Regions from separate parts of the Streptomyces sp. B1866 genome, predicted to be linked through region 3. Evidence: predicted binding sites of a transcription regulator. Region 3 holds the regulator's gene; each other region holds the start of a gene.

Region 1 (6,040 bases), on a different contig from region 3:
GTGCGCCTCGGGCCCCGGATCGGGATGGGGCTGGTCCCCGGGCCGTAGGACTCCGGGCCGTGCCGACCGGCCCACGGGACCGGCCCACGGGTCCAGGCCGCGGGTCCGGGCTGTGGAACCGGCTGTGGGGCCGACCGTGGGCCGGGGACCGGCGCCGTGCGCGCCGCCGCGTGGGCGCTCCCGTGTTCGGACGCGCGCTGGCCGCGCGCCGGGGGCGCGCGGTGCGCGGGGCCGGCGCGAGGGCGCGGCCCGCGCGCCCGCTAGCAGTCCGCCGGGTGGCCCAGCAGCATCGTGGGCGCGCCCGCCACGCGCGTCAGGACGACGGTGCAGGCATTCACCCCTTCGAGTTTCAGCCGCCTGCGCAGCTCTTCCGGTTCCACCGCCGAACCCCGCTTCTTGATCGTCACGACGCCCACCTCCCGCTCCCGCAGCAGCGCCCTGAGCCGCTTGAGGTTGAACGGCAGCACGTCGGTGATCTCGTAGGCGGTGGCGTACGGCGTGGGGCGCAGCTCGTCCGCCGTCAGGTAGGCGATGGTCGGGTCGATCAGCCGGCCGCCCACGCGTGCGGCCACGTCCGCCACGAGGTGCGCGCGGATGACGGCGCCGTCCGGCTCGTACAGCCAGCGGCCCACCGGGCCCGGGCTCGGGTCGGGCAGGCGCGCGCCGAGCAGGGACCGGCCGGAGGGCAGCAGGGTGGCGCGGCGCATGCCCGGGCGCGCGGTGCCGAACCACAGCACCGCCTCCTTCACGTCCCCGCCGTCCGAGATCCACTCGGCCTCGGCCGCGTCGGGGATCGCCTCGTACGGCAGGCCCGGGGCGGCCTTGAGGGCGGCGTGCGGGGACCTGCGGGCGGTGGCGACCGCCCAGGACAGCGGCGGCGAGTAGGACTCCGGGTCGAAGATCCGGCCGCCGCCGCCCTGGCCGCCCGCGCGCGCCGGCCCGCCCGCGGCGCCCGTACGGCCCGCGCGTCCCGTACCGCCCGATCGGCCCGCTCCGCCGCGGCCGCCGCGCCGCGCCGGGTCGACGAACACCGCGTCGTACGGCGAGGTGTCGACGTCCGCCACGTCCGCGCGGCGCACCTCGATCCGGTCGGCCAGGCCCAGCGCCTCGGCGTTGGCCCGGGCGACCGCGCAGGTCAGCGGATCCCGGTCGACGGCCAGCACCCGCACGCCCGCGCGGGCGAGCGCCAGCGCGTCGCCGCCGACGCCGCAGCACAGGTCGGCCAGGGTGCGCACGCCCAGATCGGCGAACCGGCGGGCCCGGTAGGCGGCGACGGACGCGCGGGTGGCCTGCTCCACGCCGTCCGGCGTGAAGTACATGCGACGGGCGTCCTCGGCGCCGAACTTGGCCACGGCGCGCTGCCGCAGCCGCGCCTGGGTGACGGCCGCCGAGACCAGCGCGGGCGGGTGGTCGCGGCGCAGCCGCGTCACCTCGGCCAGTTCGCGCGCCGGATCGTGGTCGCGCAGCGCGGCGAGCACCGCCTGCCCCTCGTCGGTGAGCAGCGATTCGAAGGCGTCCACGTCCACCCGCCCATTCTCCCGTCCCCGGCGCGGCCTCTTCCCCCGGCCCGCCCGGCGCCTTCCGCCGTCCCGTGCGCCGGTACGCGTCGGTTTTGGGGAGTCCCATGTCGTCCCGGTCGAGAGCACGCGCGTACGGCCGGTAGAGCGCAACGCCGAAGGCGACCCACGGCGGCTTACGGCGCGGGCGGGGGGCGCGCGGACCGCGGCGGGCGACACGCTCGGCGCCCGCGCGCCGCCGCGCGCCACCTGGCGACCCCAGGCGGTCCGGGATCCCGCCGTCCGGGCGCTCTCCGCCCCGCGCCGCAGGGGCCGTTCGGGCGGCGGACCGGAAACGGCCGTACGGGTCCGGGCGCCGGGCGTGGCCGAACCGCCGCCACGTCGCTTGGCACTCTAGTTGACTGAGTGCTAACAGCGTCCTAGTCTCGGACTCGACGCTGGCACTCCTCAGTCCGGAGTGCCAGCCAGCAGTGACGTGCGACGGGCAGGTCCGGCACCCGCGACGACGGATCCACCTGGTCGCCCCCTTAAGACAGTCAACCCCGCGAGATCTCCGAAGGGGGAGGTCGGATCGTGACGACCGCCAGCACCAAGGTTGCCATCAAGCCGCTTGAGGACCGCATCGTGGTCCAGCCGCTCGACGCCGAGCAGACCACGGCCTCCGGCCTGGTCATCCCGGACACCGCCAAGGAGAAGCCCCAGGAGGGCACCGTCCTGGCCGTGGGCCCGGGCCGCATCGAGGACGGCAAGCGCGTCGAGCTCGACGTCAAGGTCGGCGACGTCGTTCTCTACAGCAAGTACGGCGGGACCGAGGTGAAGTACAACAACGAGGACTACCTCGTGCTCTCGGCCCGCGACGTCCTCGCGATCGTCGAGAAGTAACTCCACCCCGCATTTCCCGTCCTGCGCCCCTGGCCCCCCGCGAGCGAACCTGCCGGGCGCCCGGGGCGCAGTTCGTACCAACGATGGCGGCCCCCCGCGCGGTGCGCCAGGGTCGCAACGAGAGGACACACGCATCTCATGGCGAAGATCCTGAAATTCGACGAGGACGCGCGCCGCGCCCTTGAGCGCGGGGTGAACAAGCTCGCCGACACCGTCAAGGTGACGATCGGCCCCAAGGGCCGCAACGTCGTGATCGACAAGAAGTTCGGCGCGCCGACCATCACCAACGACGGCGTGACCATCGCGCGCGAGGTCGAGGTCGACGACCCGTACGAGAACCTGGGCGCCCAGCTCGTCAAGGAGGTGGCGACCAAGACCAACGACATCGCGGGCGACGGCACCACCACCGCCACCGTGCTGGCCCAGGCGCTGGTCCGCGAGGGCCTGCGCAACGTGGCCGCCGGCGCCTCTCCCGCCGCCCTGAAGAAGGGCATCGACGCCGCCGTCCGGGCCGTCTCCGACGACCTGCTGGCCTCCGCCCGCCCGATCGACTCCAAGACCGACATCGCCGCCGTGGCCGCGCTGTCCGCCCAGGACAAGCAGGTCGGCGAGCTGATCGCCGAGGCGATGGACAAGGTCGGCAAGGACGGCGTCATCACCGTCGAGGAGTCCAACACCTTCGGCCTGGAGCTGGACTTCACCGAGGGCATGGCGTTCGACAAGGGCTACCTGTCGCCGTACATGGTCACCGACCAGGAGCGCATGGAGGCCGTCCTCGACGACCCGTACATCCTGATCCACCAGGGCAAGATCTCGTCCATCCAGGACCTGCTGCCGCTGCTGGAGAAGATCCTTCAGGGCGGCGCCAGCAAGCCGCTGCTGATCATCGCCGAGGACGTCGAGGGCGAGGCCCTGTCCACCCTGGTCGTCAACAAGATCCGCGGCACCTTCAACGCCGTCGCGGTGAAGGCCCCCGGCTTCGGCGACCGCCGCAAGGCGATGCTCGGCGACATGGCCGCGCTGACCGGCGCCACCGTCATCGCCGAGGAGGTCGGCCTCAAGCTCGACCAGGCCGGTCTGGACGTGCTGGGCACCGCCCGCCGGGTGACCATCACCAAGGACGACACCACGATCGTGGACGGCGGCGGCAACGCGGGCGACGTCGAGGGGCGCGTCGCGCAGATCAAGGCCGAGATCGAGACCACCGACTCCGACTGGGACCGCGAGAAGCTCCAGGAGCGGCTGGCCAAGCTCGCCGGCGGTGTGTGCGTGATCCGCGTGGGCGCGGCCACCGAGGTCGAGCTGAAGGAGAAGAAGCACCGCCTGGAGGACGCGATCTCCGCCACCCGCGCCGCGGTCGAGGAGGGCATCGTCTCCGGCGGCGGCTCCGCGCTGGTGCACGCCGTCAAGGTGCTGGACGGCGGCCTGGGCCTGTCGGGCGACGAGGCCACCGGTGTCGCGGTGGTCCGCCGCGCCGCGGTCGAGCCGCTGCGCTGGATCGCCGAGAACGCCGGCCTGGAGGGCTACGTCATCACCTCCAAGGTGGCCGAGCTGGAGAAGGGCCACGGCTTCAACGCCGCGACCGACGAGTACGGCGACCTGGTGAAGGCCGGCGTCATCGACCCGGTCAAGGTCACCCGCTCCGCCCTGGAGAACGCGGCGTCGATCGCCTCGCTGCTGCTCACCACCGAGACCCTGGTGGTCGAGAAGCCCGCCGAGGAGGAGCCGGAGGCCGCCGGCCACGGCCACTCGCACTGACCGCACGCGTCGTGCGCGCCGACCCGGCCGTCCGGCCCGGGGCCGGCGCGGCCGCCAGGCCAGAGGCCCGGCACCCGCCTTCGGGTGCCGGGCCTCTGGCTGTCCCGGGCGCCACCGGATCCGCGCCCCGGCGGACAGCGGCAGGGGCCGAGACGTCAGAAGCAGCCGTCAGAGGTTTAGCGGGAAACGTCGTCAGAAGCGGCTGCCCGGGGCGGCCGTCCAGGGGCGGCCGTCAGGGGCGGCCGGCGCTCCGGCCCAGCCTGGTCGACACCGACGCCGCCGCCGAGCGCGGCACCAGCTTGCCGAGACCGGCCAGCGCCTTGTAGCGCGGGTCCGGTACGGACAGCGCCCGGCCCCGCGCGAAGTCCTTCAGCGCCGCGTCCACCACCCGGTCGGCGTCCAGCCACATCCAGCCGGGCACGTTGTCCGTCGACACGCCCGAGCGCTGGTGGAACTCCGTCCGTACGAAACCCGGGCACAGCGCCATCAGCCGCACCCCGGATCCGGTCAGGTCCTTCGCGGCGCCCAGGGTGAACTGCGTGACCCACGCCTTGCTGGCCGAGTACGTGCCGCGCGGGAAGAACGACGCGATGGACGACACGTTGATCACTCCGCCGCGCCCGCGCTCGCGCATGGCCGCGGCGGCCGCGCTGGTCAGCCGCAGCACCGTCTCGCAGTGCACCTTCAGCATCCGCAACTCGTCGGCCAGAGGTGTGGTGAGGTAGCCGTCCCGGTGGCCGAAGCCCGCGTTGTTCACCAGCAGGTCCACCGGCTGCGCCGGATCCGCCAGCCGCGCCTCGACCGCCTCGATCCCCGCGTCGTCGGCCAGGTCGGCGGACAGCACCCGGGCCTCCACGCGGTGCCGGTCGTGCAGGTCGGCGGCCTGTTCACGCAGCCGCTCGGCGTCGCGCGCCACCAGCACCAGGTTGTGGCCGTCCGCCGCGAGCCGACGCGCGAACGCGGCCCCGATCCCCGCCGTGGACCCCGTAATCAGTGCAGTCGTCATACGCGGCACGGTAGCGGTACGGCCCGGCACCGGCCGCCGGGGGCCGCCGGTCCGCCGTGCGGGGGCCGATCGCAGGTCAGGCCGGGTCCGCGGGGCCCTCCGGGCCTTCGGCGGCGGCGTTTTCGGCCTTCCCGGCGATCCCGGTGTTCCGGGCGGTCCCGGCGCTCCCGGCACCGCCGGCGCCCCTGGCCATGTAGTGCGCCGCCCGCTCGCGGTCCTCCGGGTGCAGCGCGTCGCCCGCCGCGAGCACCCGCGGCAGCAGGGCCGGCTCCGCCGTCCGCGCGCGGAAGACGAGTCCCACGGTCACCTCGTGGCCGGGGCGGTGCACCACCTCCACCGGGTCACCCGCCTGGACCGCGCCCGGTTCGACGACCCGCAGGTACGCGCCGGTCAGGCCGGTTTCGGTGAACCGCTTCACCCAGCCCCGCTCGTCCAGCCAGCCCGCGAACGTACGGCAGGGGACGCGCGGCGAGGTGACCTCCAGCAGCGGGCCGGAGCCGACCCGCCAGCGCTCGCCGACCAGGGCGGCGTTCAGGTCGATGCCGAGGGTGGTCAGGTTCTCGCCGAAGACGCCGGCGGGCAGCTCGCGCCCCAGCTCCCGCTCCCAGCGGTCGAGGTCCTCGCGCGCGTACGCGTACACCGCCTGGTCGTTCCCGCCGTGGAACCGCCGGTCGCAGACGTCGTCCCCGGCCAGCCCGCTGCCGCCCGTGCCCATCGGCCCCGGCGCGCAGACCCACACCGGTTCGGCCACGGGACGCTTGTCGATGCCGGTCGTACCGGCGGGGTTGGCGGTGTAGGCGACGGCCCGGCTCCGGCCGGTGTTGACACTGAGAAGCTGCATGGACGTCATCCGGGCACGCTAGGCGACCGGCGTCGG
Region 2 (6,040 bases), on a different contig from region 3:
CGCCTGGTGTACGCGGGCGCGGGCACCGCCGGGCGGCTCGGGGTGCTGGACGCGAGCGAGTGCCCGCCGACCTTCAACACCCGTCCCGACCAGGTCGTCGGCCTGATCGCGGGCGGCCCGGAGGCGACGGTGACGTCCGTGGAGGGCGCGGAGGACAGCCGGGACCTGGCCGCCGCCGACCTCGACGCACTCGGCCTCACCGCGCTGGACACCGTCGTGGGCGTCTCCGCCTCCGGCCGCACCCCGTACGCGGTCGGAGCGGTCGAGCACGCGCGCGGGCGCGGCGCGCTGACCGTCGGCCTGGCGTGCAACGCGGGCTCCGCGCTCGCCGCCGCCGCGGACCACGGCATCGAGGTGGTCGTCGGCCCGGAGCTGCTGACCGGCTCGACCCGGCTGAAGGCGGGCACCGCGCAGAAGCTGGTGCTGAACATGCTGTCGACCATTACCATGATCCGCCTGGGCAAGACCTACGGGAACCTGATGGTCGACGTGCGGGCCTCCAACGACAAGCTGCGCGCCCGCTCGCGCCGCATCGTCGCGCTGGCCACCGGCGAGCCCGACGCGGCCGTCGAGGCGGCCCTGGCCGCCACCGGCGGCGAGGTGAAGCCCGCCATCCTCACCCTGCTCGGCGGCGTGGACGCGGCCACCGCCGCGCGGCTGCTGACCGAGGCGGACGGACACCTGCGGGCGGCGCTCCACGCCGCGCGGGGCTGACGCGGGCGCTCGGACGCGCACGGGGCTGACGCGGCGCGCTCGGGCAAGGCGAGGCGTCGAGGTACGGGCCCGTGAGCGGCCCCGCGGGCCCGTGAGCGCGGGCGCGCCCTTCGGCCCGTACGCGCCCGTACGCGCCCGTACGCCCCGTACGCCCGTACGCCGTGACTCCCCTGCCGCCCCGCGCGAGCGGCAGACTCGGCCCCGAAACGCCGTCGGGGCGGCGCCTCCGGAATCCCGGAAGCACCGCCCCGACGTCACTCGGACAGGCGATCGCACTGCAAGGGCGATCAGAAGTCCATGTCACCGCCCGGCATGCCGCCGCCCGCGCCGGCACCGGCCGCGGCCTTCTCCGGCTTGTCGGCGATGACGGCCTCGGTGGTCAGGAACAGCGCGGCGATCGACGCGGCGTTCTGCAGCGCGGAGCGCGTCACCTTGGCCGGGTCGATGATGCCCTCGGCGATCAGGTCGACGTACTCGCCGGTGGCGGCGTTCAGGCCGTGGCCGGGGGTCAGGCCGCGCACCTTCTCCACCACGACGCCGCCCTCAAGGCCGGCGTTGACGGCGATCTGCTTCAGCGGGGCCTCCAGGGCCAGGCGCACGGCCTGGGCGCCGGTGGCCTCGTCGCCGTCCAGCTCCAGCTTCTCGAAGACGCCGGTCGCCTGGAGCAGGGCCACGCCGCCACCGGCGACGATGCCCTCCTCGACGGCGGCCTTCGCGTTGCGCACCGCGTCCTCGATGCGGTGCTTGCGCTCCTTCAGCTCGACCTCGGTGGCGGCACCGGCCTTGATGACGGCCACGCCGCCGGCCAGCTTCGCCAGGCGCTCCTGGAGCTTCTCGCGGTCGTAGTCGGAGTCGCTGTTCTCGATCTCGGCGCGGATCTGGTTGACCCGGCCCTGCACCTGGTCGGTGTCGCCGGCACCGTCGACGATGGTGGTCTCGTCCTTGGTGATGACGACCTTGCGGGCGCGGCCGAGCAGGTCCAGGCCCGCGTTCTCCAGCTTGAGGCCGACCTCCTCGGAGATCACGGTGCCGCCGGTGAGGACGGCGATGTCGCCGAGCATGGCCTTGCGGCGGTCGCCGAAGCCCGGGGCCTTGACGGCGACGGACTTGAAGGTGCCGCGGATCTTGTTGACGACCAGGGTCGCCAGGGCCTCGCCCTCGATGTCCTCCGCGATGATCAGCAGCGGCTTGCCCGACTGCATGACCTTCTCCAGCAGCGGAAGGAGGTCCTTCACGTTGGAGATCTTGGAGTTGACGATCAGGATGTACGGGTCGTCGAAGGACGCCTCCATGCGCTCCGTGTCGGTGGCGAAGTACGCCGAGACGAAGCCCTTGTCGAAGCGCATGCCCTCGGTGAGCTCAAGCTCCAGGCCGAAGGTCTGCGACTCCTCGACGGTGATGACGCCTTCCTTGCCGACCTTGTCCATCGCCTCGGCGATCAGCTCGCCGATCTGCGTGTCGGCGGCGGAGATGGAGGCCGTGGAGGCGATCTGCTCCTTGGTCTCCACGTCCTTGGCCTGCTCCAGCAGGGCGGCGGAGACGGCCTCGACGGCCTTCTCGATGCCGCGCTTGAGGGCCATCGGGTTGGCGCCGGCGGCCACGTTGCGCAGACCCTCGCGGACCAGCGCCTGGGCGAGGACGGTCGCGGTCGTCGTGCCGTCACCGGCGACGTCGTCCGTCTTCTTCGCGACCTCCTTGACCAGCTCGGCGCCGATCTTCTCGTACGGGTCCTCCAGCTCGATCTCCTTGGCGATGGACACACCGTCGTTGGTGATCGTGGGGGCGCCCCACTTCTTCTCCAGGACGACGTTGCGGCCCTTGGGGCCGAGGGTGACCTTGACGGCGTCGGCGAGCTGGTTCATCCCGCGCTCAAGGCCGCGCCGTGCCTCCTCGTCGAACGCGATGATCTTGGCCATGTGAAGTCCGTTCTCCCAAGACGTTGGGGTGCCTCCCACGGCGTACCAGGCCGTGGAGGCGGATTTCCTCGGACCGCGCTGGCGCCCGCGACGGACGGCCTGCCTGCCGCGCGGTCCCTAGGGACTCCGCCCGGCGTGCGGGCCTCACCGACCCGGTCCTGCTGTCACTCTCACTCTCTGAGTGCTAAGCCATAATTAGCACTCGCCACCCGAGAGTGCAAGGTTGCCCGGGGCGCGGGCGGGCCCGGGTCGCGCTCCGGCGGAGGGCCGGGCGAGCCCCCCCGGGGGCACCGGCCGGAGCCGGGGGCGCGGGTCCGGCCGCCTTTCGCGTACGGCCGGAGCAGCGGCGTTCCCGGGAGCACGGCCACCGGCTCCGCGGCGCCCCCGGGCGTGCGAAAGGCCCGCACCCCCGGGAGGGTGCGGGCCTTCCCCGTACGCGTGGTTCGTCTACGGTTCGCCTACACGGTCAGCTGCTGGCGCCTCGGCACTTCACGCCGACAGTCGGACCATGTCCGCCTGCGGCCCCTTCTGACCCTGCGAGATCTCGAACTCGACCCGCTGACCTTCCTCAAGGGTGCGGTAACCGTCCATCTGGATCGCGCTGTAGTGGACGAACACGTCCGCACCACCGTCGACCGCGATGAAGCCGTACCCCTTCTCCGCGTTGAACCACTTGACGGTGCCCTGAGCCATTCCTAACTCCCCTATTACTGGCCCCTGCGCAGGACCGCACTCCGCGGACCCGGGTCAGACCTCACCCCCCGGATGCGGAAGGTGTGCGCCGGAACGCGTCGACCGCCGCTGAATGTATCTGTCCCACTGCCCTCTGCAACAGGTCAATCGGACGAGAATTCCTGGCGCGCCGAAAAGCGCGATCGCTATGAATTCGGTGAAATCCCGGGCAACCCGGACCGGACATAAAGGGGTCGAACCGGCAAATCGCGCACACATTTTGTGCACATCTTGACGTTCGCTCAGATGGGCGGGGGTGATAGGCGACAGCTCAACTGTATCGCGTTCAACACACAAACTCGCCCCGTCCGTTTGTCACGAACGGGGCAAGGGAAGTCCTGTAAGACGGCCCGCGGTGAGCACCCGCCGCGCCGCCTTATGGCGGAGCGCGTTCTTCCGGTAGGTGCGGTGCGGCTTCGGCGCGCGGGGCCCGCCGCCGCATGCCCGAAAGCAGCGGCGGCGGGCCCCGGCGCGCCGGAAAGCGCGGTCAGCAGCCGCCGGCGACGGCGGGGATGATCGAGATCCCGGAGCCGTCCGGCGTGGGGGTTTCCAGGCCCTCGGCGAAGCGGACGTCGTCGTCGTTCACGTAGACGTTCACGAAGCGGCGCAGCCTGCCCTCGTCGTCGAGCACCCGGGCCGCGATCCCCTGGTGGTTCTTGTCGAGGTCGGCCAGCACCTCGCCGAGGGTGGCGCCCTCGGCGGCGACCTCCGCCCGCCCGCCCGTGTAGGTGCGCAGGATGGTCGGGATTCTCACGTTGACGCTCATGCGAGGCCAGCCTCTCGGAACGATGCCAGGGTCGGGCGGATGACGGCGGTGGGCCCGGTCGTCGGGGACACCGCGTCGAGGGTCTTCAGGCCGTCGCCCGTGTTGAGCACGACGGTCGTCAGGGCCGGGTCGAGCCGCCCGTCCTCGATCAGCTTCTTCGTCACGCCGACGGTCACGCCACCCGCCGTCTCCGCGAAGATGCCCTCGGTACGGGCCAGCAGCTTGATGGCCTCGACGATACGCGCGTCGTCCACGTCCTCCACCGCGCCGCCCGTACGCCGGGCGATGTCGAGCACGTACGGCCCGTCCGCCGGATTGCCGATGGCGAGCGACTTGGCGATGGTGTCGGGCCTGACCGGGCGCACCACGTCGTGGCCGTCCTTGAAGGCGCGGGAGACCGGGGAGCAGCCCTCCGCCTGCGCGCCGAAGATCTTGTACGGCCGGTCCTCGACCAGGCCGAGTGTGATCAGCTCCCGCAGCCCCTTGTCGATCTTGGTGAGCTGGGAGCCGGACGCGATCGGGATCACCAGCTGGTCCGGCAGCCGCCAGCCGAGCTGCTCGCAGATCTCGTACGCGAGGGTCTTGGAGCCCTCGGCGTAGTACGGCCGCAGGTTGACGTTGACGAAGCCCCAGCCCTCGCCCGCCGGGTCGCCGATCAGCTCGCTGCAGAAGCGGTTGACGTCGTCGTACGTGCCCTCGATGGCGACCAGGTCGCCGCCGTAGACCGCCGCCATGACGACCTTGCCGGCCTCCAGGTCGTGCGGGATGAACACACAGGAGCGCAGGCCCGCGCGGGCCGCCGCGGCGCCCACCGCGCCAGCCAGGTTGCCGGTGGACGAGCAGGACAGGGTGGTGAAGCCGAACGCGCGGGCCGCCTCCACGGCGATGGCCACGACGCGGTCCTTGAACGAGTGGGTCGGGTTGCCCGAGTCGTCCTTGATGTGCAGCTCGCCGGTCACGCCCAGCTCACGCGCGAGCCGGTCGGCGCGCACCAGCTTGGTGCGGCCCGGGTTCAGGCTGGGCTTGCCGGCGACGTCGGCCGGGACGGGCAGCAGCGGCGCGTACCGCCAGATGTTCTCCGGCCCGGCCTCGATGCGGGCGCGCAGGCCCTCGGGGTCGCCGGTCGGCAGGTCGTACGCGACTTCGAGTGGCCCGAAACACTCGGTGCAGGCGAACACCGGGCCCAGCGGGACGCGCTCGCCGCACTCGCGGCAGGACAGCGCGGCGGCGGGGCCGAGAGAGACGGCCGAACCGGGGGTACCCGGGCCCGGGTCGCCGGAAGCGGCGGAAGGAGTGGTCGTGTCGGCGGCGAGCTGCTCAGCGGCGTGCGCGGACATGCAGGCGAGGCCCTTTCTCCTCATCTTCCTCGCGGCGCACCTCGCCGCGAGCCGGAATTGGCACCTACCCCGCCGGGGCCTCGCCAGGTGGCCGGAGACCGGCCGCGCGAGACCAGCGGGAGGGTTGCCGGGGCTTCAACGGGCCGTTCCCTCTGCCCCTCTGGATGAGCGCTATAGCCACGGACGAGAGGCGCCCGAGGCGTTTGTACGCGACGATTCCGACATACGGAGGACACGTGCGTTGCTCAAGACTGTAACCGAAGGCCCGGATGGTTGAGGAAGTCGTCCGAACCGCGAGACACCGAGGAGACACGACGTGCTGGAAGAGGTGGAGCGTTGGCTCGCACACCGGTCCTGGTCAGCCGCCGATCGTCCGCTCGAACGCCTGCTGGCCGCCAAACACTCCCAGGCCAGCCGGGTGAGCGTGGTGATGCCCGCCCTGAACGAGGAGGCCACGGTCGGCGACATCGCCCATACCGTCCGCACCCGGCTGATGAGCGACACCATGCCGCTCGTCGACGAGCTGGTGGTGCTGGACTCCGGTTCCACGGATCGTACCGCCGAGGTCGCGGCCA
Region 3 (6,040 bases):
ACCCGCTCGACCAGCTCCGCGTCGTGGCGGCCCTCCACGTACAGCCGCCCGGCGCGCGCCACCCGCGCGCGGGCGCCCGGGACGGCGATCGAGCCGGACGCCGTACGCCCCGGACCCTGCGGCGCGCCGGGCGCGGCAGGAGGGCGTACGAGCGTGACGACGCGCCCCTCCAGCAGGAAGCCGCGCTCCGTCATGGGAAAGACCCGATGTTTACCGAAACGGTCCTCAAGAGTGACCGTCAGGCCCTGCGCCGACTTCTCCCACCGGATCACGGCGCCGCAGAAGCCGGTCGTGGCCTCCTCCACCACGAGCCCCGGCTCGGCGGGCAGCTCCGGCACCGGCGCGGGCCGCTTCCACGGCGGGGTCAGGTCCGGGTCGTACTGTCGGCTCCGCATCCGCCCGACGATAGCGGCCCCACGGCGCCCGGACCCGGCCGGGCCTCGGCCCCGCCCCACCGTCCCCGGACCTTTCACCCCCGGACCTGTCACCGCGCCTCACAGCGACCTCAGCCGTACGTCAGCCGCGCCTCAGCCGTACGGTCCGCCGCTCCTCGTAGCGGCCTCAGCCGCGCCCGCCGAAGCGGGCCGCCAGAGCGTCGCGCTGCGTCCGGACGAAGTCCGCGTCCACGGCCGAGCCGTGCCCGGGCACGTACACCGCGTCCTCGCCGCCCAGGGCCAGCAGCCGGTCCAGGGCGGCGGGCCACCGGTCGGGCAGCGCGTCGGGCCCCGCCTGCGGCGGCCCGGACTCCTCCACCAGGTCGCCGCAGAACACCACCCGGGGCCGGCCGGGTACCACCACGGCCAGGTCGTGAGCGGTGTGGCCGGGGCCCACGTCCGCCAGCAGCACGCTCCGGCCGCCCAGGTCCACGGCCAGCTCCCCGGTCACCGGACGCGGCGGGTGGACCAGCAGGTCGGCGGCCTCGGCCGCGGCGGCCGGGTCGGCGCCGTACCGCACGGCGTCCGCGCCCACCGCCTCCCGCCCCTCGCACAGCGGCCCGGCCAGCCCCGCCGCCCCGTACACCGCGCAGCCCGCGAAGGCGCCCGTGCCCAGGACGTGGTCGAAGTGGGCGTGGGTGAGCGCGACGTGCGTGGGCCGGCGGCCCAGGAGCCGGGTGACCCGGCGGCGGATCCACGCCCCCTCACGCAGCGAGGAGCCGGTGTCCACCACGAGGACGCCCGCCGCGCCCGCGACCGCCCCGGCCGTCGCGTCCCAGCCCGGCAGGCGCCACCGCACCACCCCGGGCGCCAGGCGCTCCGCCTCGGATTCCGTTCCCGGCTCTTCCCGACAGGTCTCCATGCGCCGACGCTAAACCCGTGGCGGCGAAGCGCGCCGCGGAAGGCGGTGGGCGAAGACCGCGGCGGAAGGCGGTGGGCGAAGCGCGCCGCGGAAGGCGGTGGGCGAAGACCGCGGCGGAAGGCGGTGGGCGAAGCGCGCCGCGGAAGGCGGTGGGCCAAGACCGCGGCGGAAGGCGGTGGGGCATCCGGTCTTGCCCACGCCACGGCACACGGCCGTACACTGGCTGGAGGATTTCTGGCACTCGGGCCGGGTGAGTGCCAGGAAGGCGCCCGGGGGAGGGCCCGGGGAAGGGCCCGCCACCGGCGATCCGCGGGAGGGACCCGGTGGACCGGCAGGACTGGAGGTGTGCAGGTGCTCAGTGAACGCAGGCTGGAAGTGCTGCGCGCCATCGTCCAGGACTACGTCGGCACGGAGGAGCCGGTCGGGTCCAAGGCGCTCACCGAGCGGCACCGGCTCGGCGTCTCGCCGGCCACGGTGCGCAACGACATGGCCGTGCTGGAGGAGGAGGGCTACATCGCCCAGCCGCACACCAGCGCCGGCCGCATCCCCACGGACAAGGGCTACCGCCTCTTCGTCGACAAGCTCGCGGACGTCAAGCCGCTGTCCTCGCCCGAGCGCCGCGCCATCCAGAACTTCCTCGACGGCGCGGTCGACCTGGACGACGTGGTGGCCCGCACGGTCCGGCTGCTGGCGCAGCTGACCCGGCAGGTCGCCGTGGTGCAGTACCCGTCGCTGACCCGCTCGACGGTCCGGCACGTGGAGTTGCTGTCGATGGCGTCGGCCCGGATCATGCTGGTGGTCATCACCGATACCGGGCGGGTCGAGCAGCGTATGGTGGACTGCCCCGGGCCGGTCGGCGACGAGGCTTTGGCGGACCTGCGGGCCCGGTTGAACAGCCGGGTGGTGGGCCGGAGGTTCTCGGACGTGCCGCGGCTGGTGCAGGACCTGCCGGAGTCGTTCGAGCAGGAGGAGCGGGGCGCGGTCGTGGCCGTGCTGGCCACGCTGCTGGAGTGCCTGGTCGAGGAGACCGAGGAGCGGCTGCTGATCGGCGGCACCGCCAACCTCACGCGCTTCGCGCACGACTTCCCGCTGACGATCCGGCCGGTGCTGGAGGCTCTGGAGGAGCACGTGGTGCTCCTGAAGCTGCTCGGCGAGGCCAAGGATTCCGGGATGACGGTCCGTATCGGCCACGAGAACGCGCACGAGGGGCTGACCTCCACCTCGGTCGTCTCGGTGGGCTACGGTTCGGGCGACGAGGCGGTCGCCAAGCTCGGTGTGGTCGGACCAACCCGCATGGACTACCCCGGAACGATGGGAGCGGTACGGGCAGTGGCACGTTACGTCGGACAGATCCTGGCGGAGTCTTAAGTGGCGACGGACTACTACGCGGTTCTCGGTGTGCGGCGCGATGCCTCGCAGGACGAGATCAAGAAGGCGTTTCGCCGGCTCGCGCGCGAGCTGCACCCGGACGTGAATCCGGACCCGAAGACCCAGGAGCGGTTCAAGGAGATCAACGCCGCTTACGAGGTGCTGTCGGACCCGCAGAAGAAGCAGGTCTACGACCTCGGCGGCGACCCGCTGTCGGCCAACGGCGGCGGTGGCGGGGCCGGCGGCTTCGGCGCGGGCTTCGGCAACTTCTCCGACATCATGGACGCCTTCTTCGGCGGCGCGGCGCAGCGCGGCCCGCGCTCGCGCACCCGGCGCGGCCAGGACGCCATGATCCGTATCGACATCGAGCTGGAGGAGGCCGCCTTCGGCACCACCAAGGACCTCCAGGTGGACACCGCCGTGGTGTGCACGACCTGCCGCGGCGAGGGCGCGGCGCCCGGCACGTCCGCGCAGACCTGCGACATGTGCCGCGGCCGCGGTGAGGTCTCCCAGGTCACCCGGTCCTTCCTGGGCCAGGTCATGACCTCGCGGCCGTGCCCGCAGTGCCACGGCTTCGGCACCGTGGTGCCCAGCCCCTGCCCGGAGTGCGCGGGTGACGGGCGGGTCCGCTCGCGCCGCACGCTGACCGTGAAGATCCCGGCCGGTGTGGACAACGGCACCCGCATCCAGCTGGCCGGCGAGGGCGAGGTCGGCCCCGGCGGCGGCCCGGCCGGCGACCTGTACGTGGAGATCCACGAGGTGCCGCACCCGGTCTTCCAGCGCCGCGGCGACGACCTGCACTGCACGGTCACCATCCCCATGACGGCCGCCGCCCTGGGCACGAAGGTGCCGCTGGAGACGCTGGACGGCCTGGAGGAGGTCGACATCCGGCCCGGCACCCAGTCCGGCCAGTCGATCCCGCTGCACCAGCGCGGCGTCACCCACCTGCGCGGCGGCGGCCGGGGCGACCTGGTGGTGCACGTGGAGGTGCAGACGCCGGCCAAGCTCGACCCGGAGCAGGAGGAGCTGCTGCGGCGGCTGGCCAAGCTGCGCGGCGAGGAGCGGCCCATGGGCGAGTTCAAGCCGGGCCAGCAGGGCCTGTTCTCCCGGCTGAAGGACGCGTTCAACGGCAGGTGACGGCAGACGTGCGCCGGGCGCGGGCCGCTGGGCGCGCGCCGGGTCGCGCGCCGTCCGGCGGACGTGGCCGACCGTGCGCCGCCCGTACGGCACGGGACCGCACCCTGCGGCGTACGCCGAGCCGTACGTCCGGACGCCGCGCGAACCCGGACCCGGCCCTCCCGCGCCGTACGCCCGGGCCGCGCGCCCTGGGCCGTACCGCCGTGCCGTACGTCCCCTCGCCGGGCGGATTCCGGGCCGTGACACGATGGGCGCATGTGCTCCGCACCGACCGCGGCCACGCCGCCGACCCCGTTCACGTCCCTGGCCGCCGGTCTGCGCCACCCGATCGTGCAGGCTCCGATGGCCGGGGGAGCCTCCGGCCCGCCGCTGGCCGCCGCCGTCTCCGGCGCGGGCGGGCTCGGCTTCCTCGCCGCGGGGTACAAGGCGCCGGAGGCGGTGCGCGCGGAGATCGCGGCGGTGCGCGAGCGGACGTCCCGGCCCTTCGGCGTGAACCTCTTCATGCCCCACCCGATCGCCGCCGACCCGTCGGCCGTGAAGGTCTACGCGGAACGGCTCGCGGCCGAGGCCGACCGCTACGGCGTGCCGCTCGGCGACCCGGACGGGCCCGCCGACGACGCCTACGACGCCAAGATCGCGCTGCTCCTCGCGGACCCCGTGCCGGTCGTCTCCTTCACCTTCGGCTGCCCGGACCCCGCCGTCCTGGCGGACTTCGCCTGCGCGGGCACGGCCACCGTCGTCACCGTCACCTCCGCCGACGAGGCGCGGGCCGCCGAGGAGGCGGGCGCCGACGCCGTGTGCGCGCAGGGCGTGGAGGCCGGCGGCCACCAGGGCACGCACCGCGACGACCCGCTCGCCGACGGCACGGGCCGCGGGCTGCTGACGCTGCTGGCCGAGGTCCGCGAGGCCGTGCGGCTGCCGGTCGTCGCGGCGGGCGGGCTGATGCGCGGCGCTCAGATCGCCGCCGTGCTGGCCGCGGGCGCGGCGGCCGCCCAGCTCGGGACCGCCTTCCTGGCCTGCCCCGAGTCGGCGGCGAGCGAGCCGCACAAACGGGCGCTGACCGACCCGGCCTTCACCCGCACCGAGCTGACCCGCGCCTTCTCCGGCCGCCCGGCCCGCGGGCTGGTCAACCGCTTCGTACGCGCGTACGGCCCGTACGCTCCCGCCGCCTACCCCCAGGTGCACCACCTCACCGCTGGACTGCGCCGCGCGGCGGCCTCGGCGGGCGACCCGCAGGCCGTCGCGCTGTGGGCGGGCCAGGGCCACCGGCTGGCGCGCCCGCTGCCCGCCGCCGAACTGGTCGGCGTGCTCGCGGCCGAGCTGGCCGCGGCCCGGGCCGCACAGGCCGCACAGGACGCGCGGCGCGCGCAGGACGTACCGGGCGGGGCCGCCTCGTGACCGCTCCCGTGTTCGTGGCCGCCTCGCTGGCCAGCGCCGCCGTCGGCGACCGGGTCACGCTCGACGGGCCGGAGGGGCGGCACGCGGTGGCCGTGCGCCGGCTGCGGGTCGGCGAGCAGATCGTGCTGACGGACGGCGCGGGCACCGGCGCGTACGGCACGGTGGCCGCCGTGGCCGCCCCGGACCGGCTCGACGTGGACGTCGCCGAGGTCCGCACCGAGGACCCGCCGAAGCCGCGCCTGACCGTCGTGCAGGCGCTGCCGAAGGGCGAGCGGGGCGAGCTGGCCGTGGAGGCCATGACGGAGACCGGGGTCGACGCGATCGTGCCGTGGACCGCCGCCCGCTGCGTCACCCAGTGGCGCGCCGAGCGCGGGCGGAAGTCCCTGGCCAAGTGGCGTGCGACCGCGCGGGAGGCGGGCAAGCAGTCCCGCCGCCTGACCTTTCCGGAGGTGGCCGACCCGATGACCACGGCGCAGGTGGCCGGCCTGCTCGCGGCGGCGGGTTTCGCGGCGGTCCTGCACGAGGACGCGACCGTGCCGCTGGCGACGGCGCCGCTGCCGTGGCCGGGCGGCGCGGGCGAGCCGCACGCGCGGGCAGCCGGCGACGGCGCGGTGCTGGTGATCGGGCCGGAGGGCGGCGTGGCCCCGGAGGAGCTGGCGGCCTTCGCCGAGGCGGGCGCGCGCCCGTACCGGCTGGGCCGCAGCGTGCTGCGCACCTCCACGGCCGGGACCGCGGCGGCCGCGCTGCTGCTGGGCCGCACCGGCCGCTGGAGCTGACCGCGCCGGGCCGCCCCGGTGCGCGGCCGCCCGCGTGGCGGTCTTCCCGTCCGCGTGGCCAGATG

Evidence for each region. The regulator HrcA, encoded in region 3, represses chaperone genes, less so after heat shock. The targets are predictions, from matches to a motif close to TTNGCACTCNGNNNNNCNGAGTGCNAA.
Region 1: the regulator HrcA is predicted to act here: its motif matches at 1,903-1,929, upstream of groES (co-chaperone GroES).
Region 2: the regulator HrcA is predicted to act here: its motif matches at 2,792-2,818, upstream of groL (chaperonin GroEL).

Annotation. Positions count from the first base shown of each region.
Region 1 covers NZ_JAVSCF010000075.1:9,469-15,508, forward strand. The annotation lists gene RKE29_RS13025 (methyltransferase domain-containing protein) at 261-1,526, opposite strand; gene groES (co-chaperone GroES) at 2,091-2,399, shown strand; gene groL (chaperonin GroEL) at 2,538-4,157, shown strand; gene RKE29_RS13040 (SDR family oxidoreductase) at 4,390-5,163, opposite strand; gene RKE29_RS13045 (MOSC domain-containing protein) at 5,240-6,004, opposite strand.
Region 2 covers NZ_JAVSCF010000016.1:16,541-22,580, forward strand. The annotation lists gene murQ (N-acetylmuramic acid 6-phosphate etherase) at 1-714, shown strand, start outside; gene groL (chaperonin GroEL) at 1,002-2,630, opposite strand; gene RKE29_RS04635 (cold-shock protein) at 3,120-3,323, opposite strand; gene RKE29_RS04640 (MoaD/ThiS family protein) at 3,850-4,128, opposite strand; gene thrC (threonine synthase) at 4,125-5,489, opposite strand; SAM riboswitch class I at 5,483-5,636, opposite strand; gene RKE29_RS04650 (glucosyl-3-phosphoglycerate synthase) at 5,782-6,040, shown strand, end outside.
Region 3 covers NZ_JAVSCF010000009.1:41,553-47,592, reverse strand. The annotation lists gene RKE29_RS03190 (DUF3097 domain-containing protein) at 1-395, opposite strand, end outside; gene RKE29_RS03185 (MBL fold metallo-hydrolase) at 562-1,296, opposite strand; gene hrcA (heat-inducible transcriptional repressor HrcA) at 1,648-2,664, shown strand; gene dnaJ (molecular chaperone DnaJ) at 2,665-3,801, shown strand; gene RKE29_RS03170 (nitronate monooxygenase) at 4,144-5,199, shown strand; gene RKE29_RS03165 (16S rRNA (uracil(1498)-N(3))-methyltransferase) at 5,196-5,975, shown strand.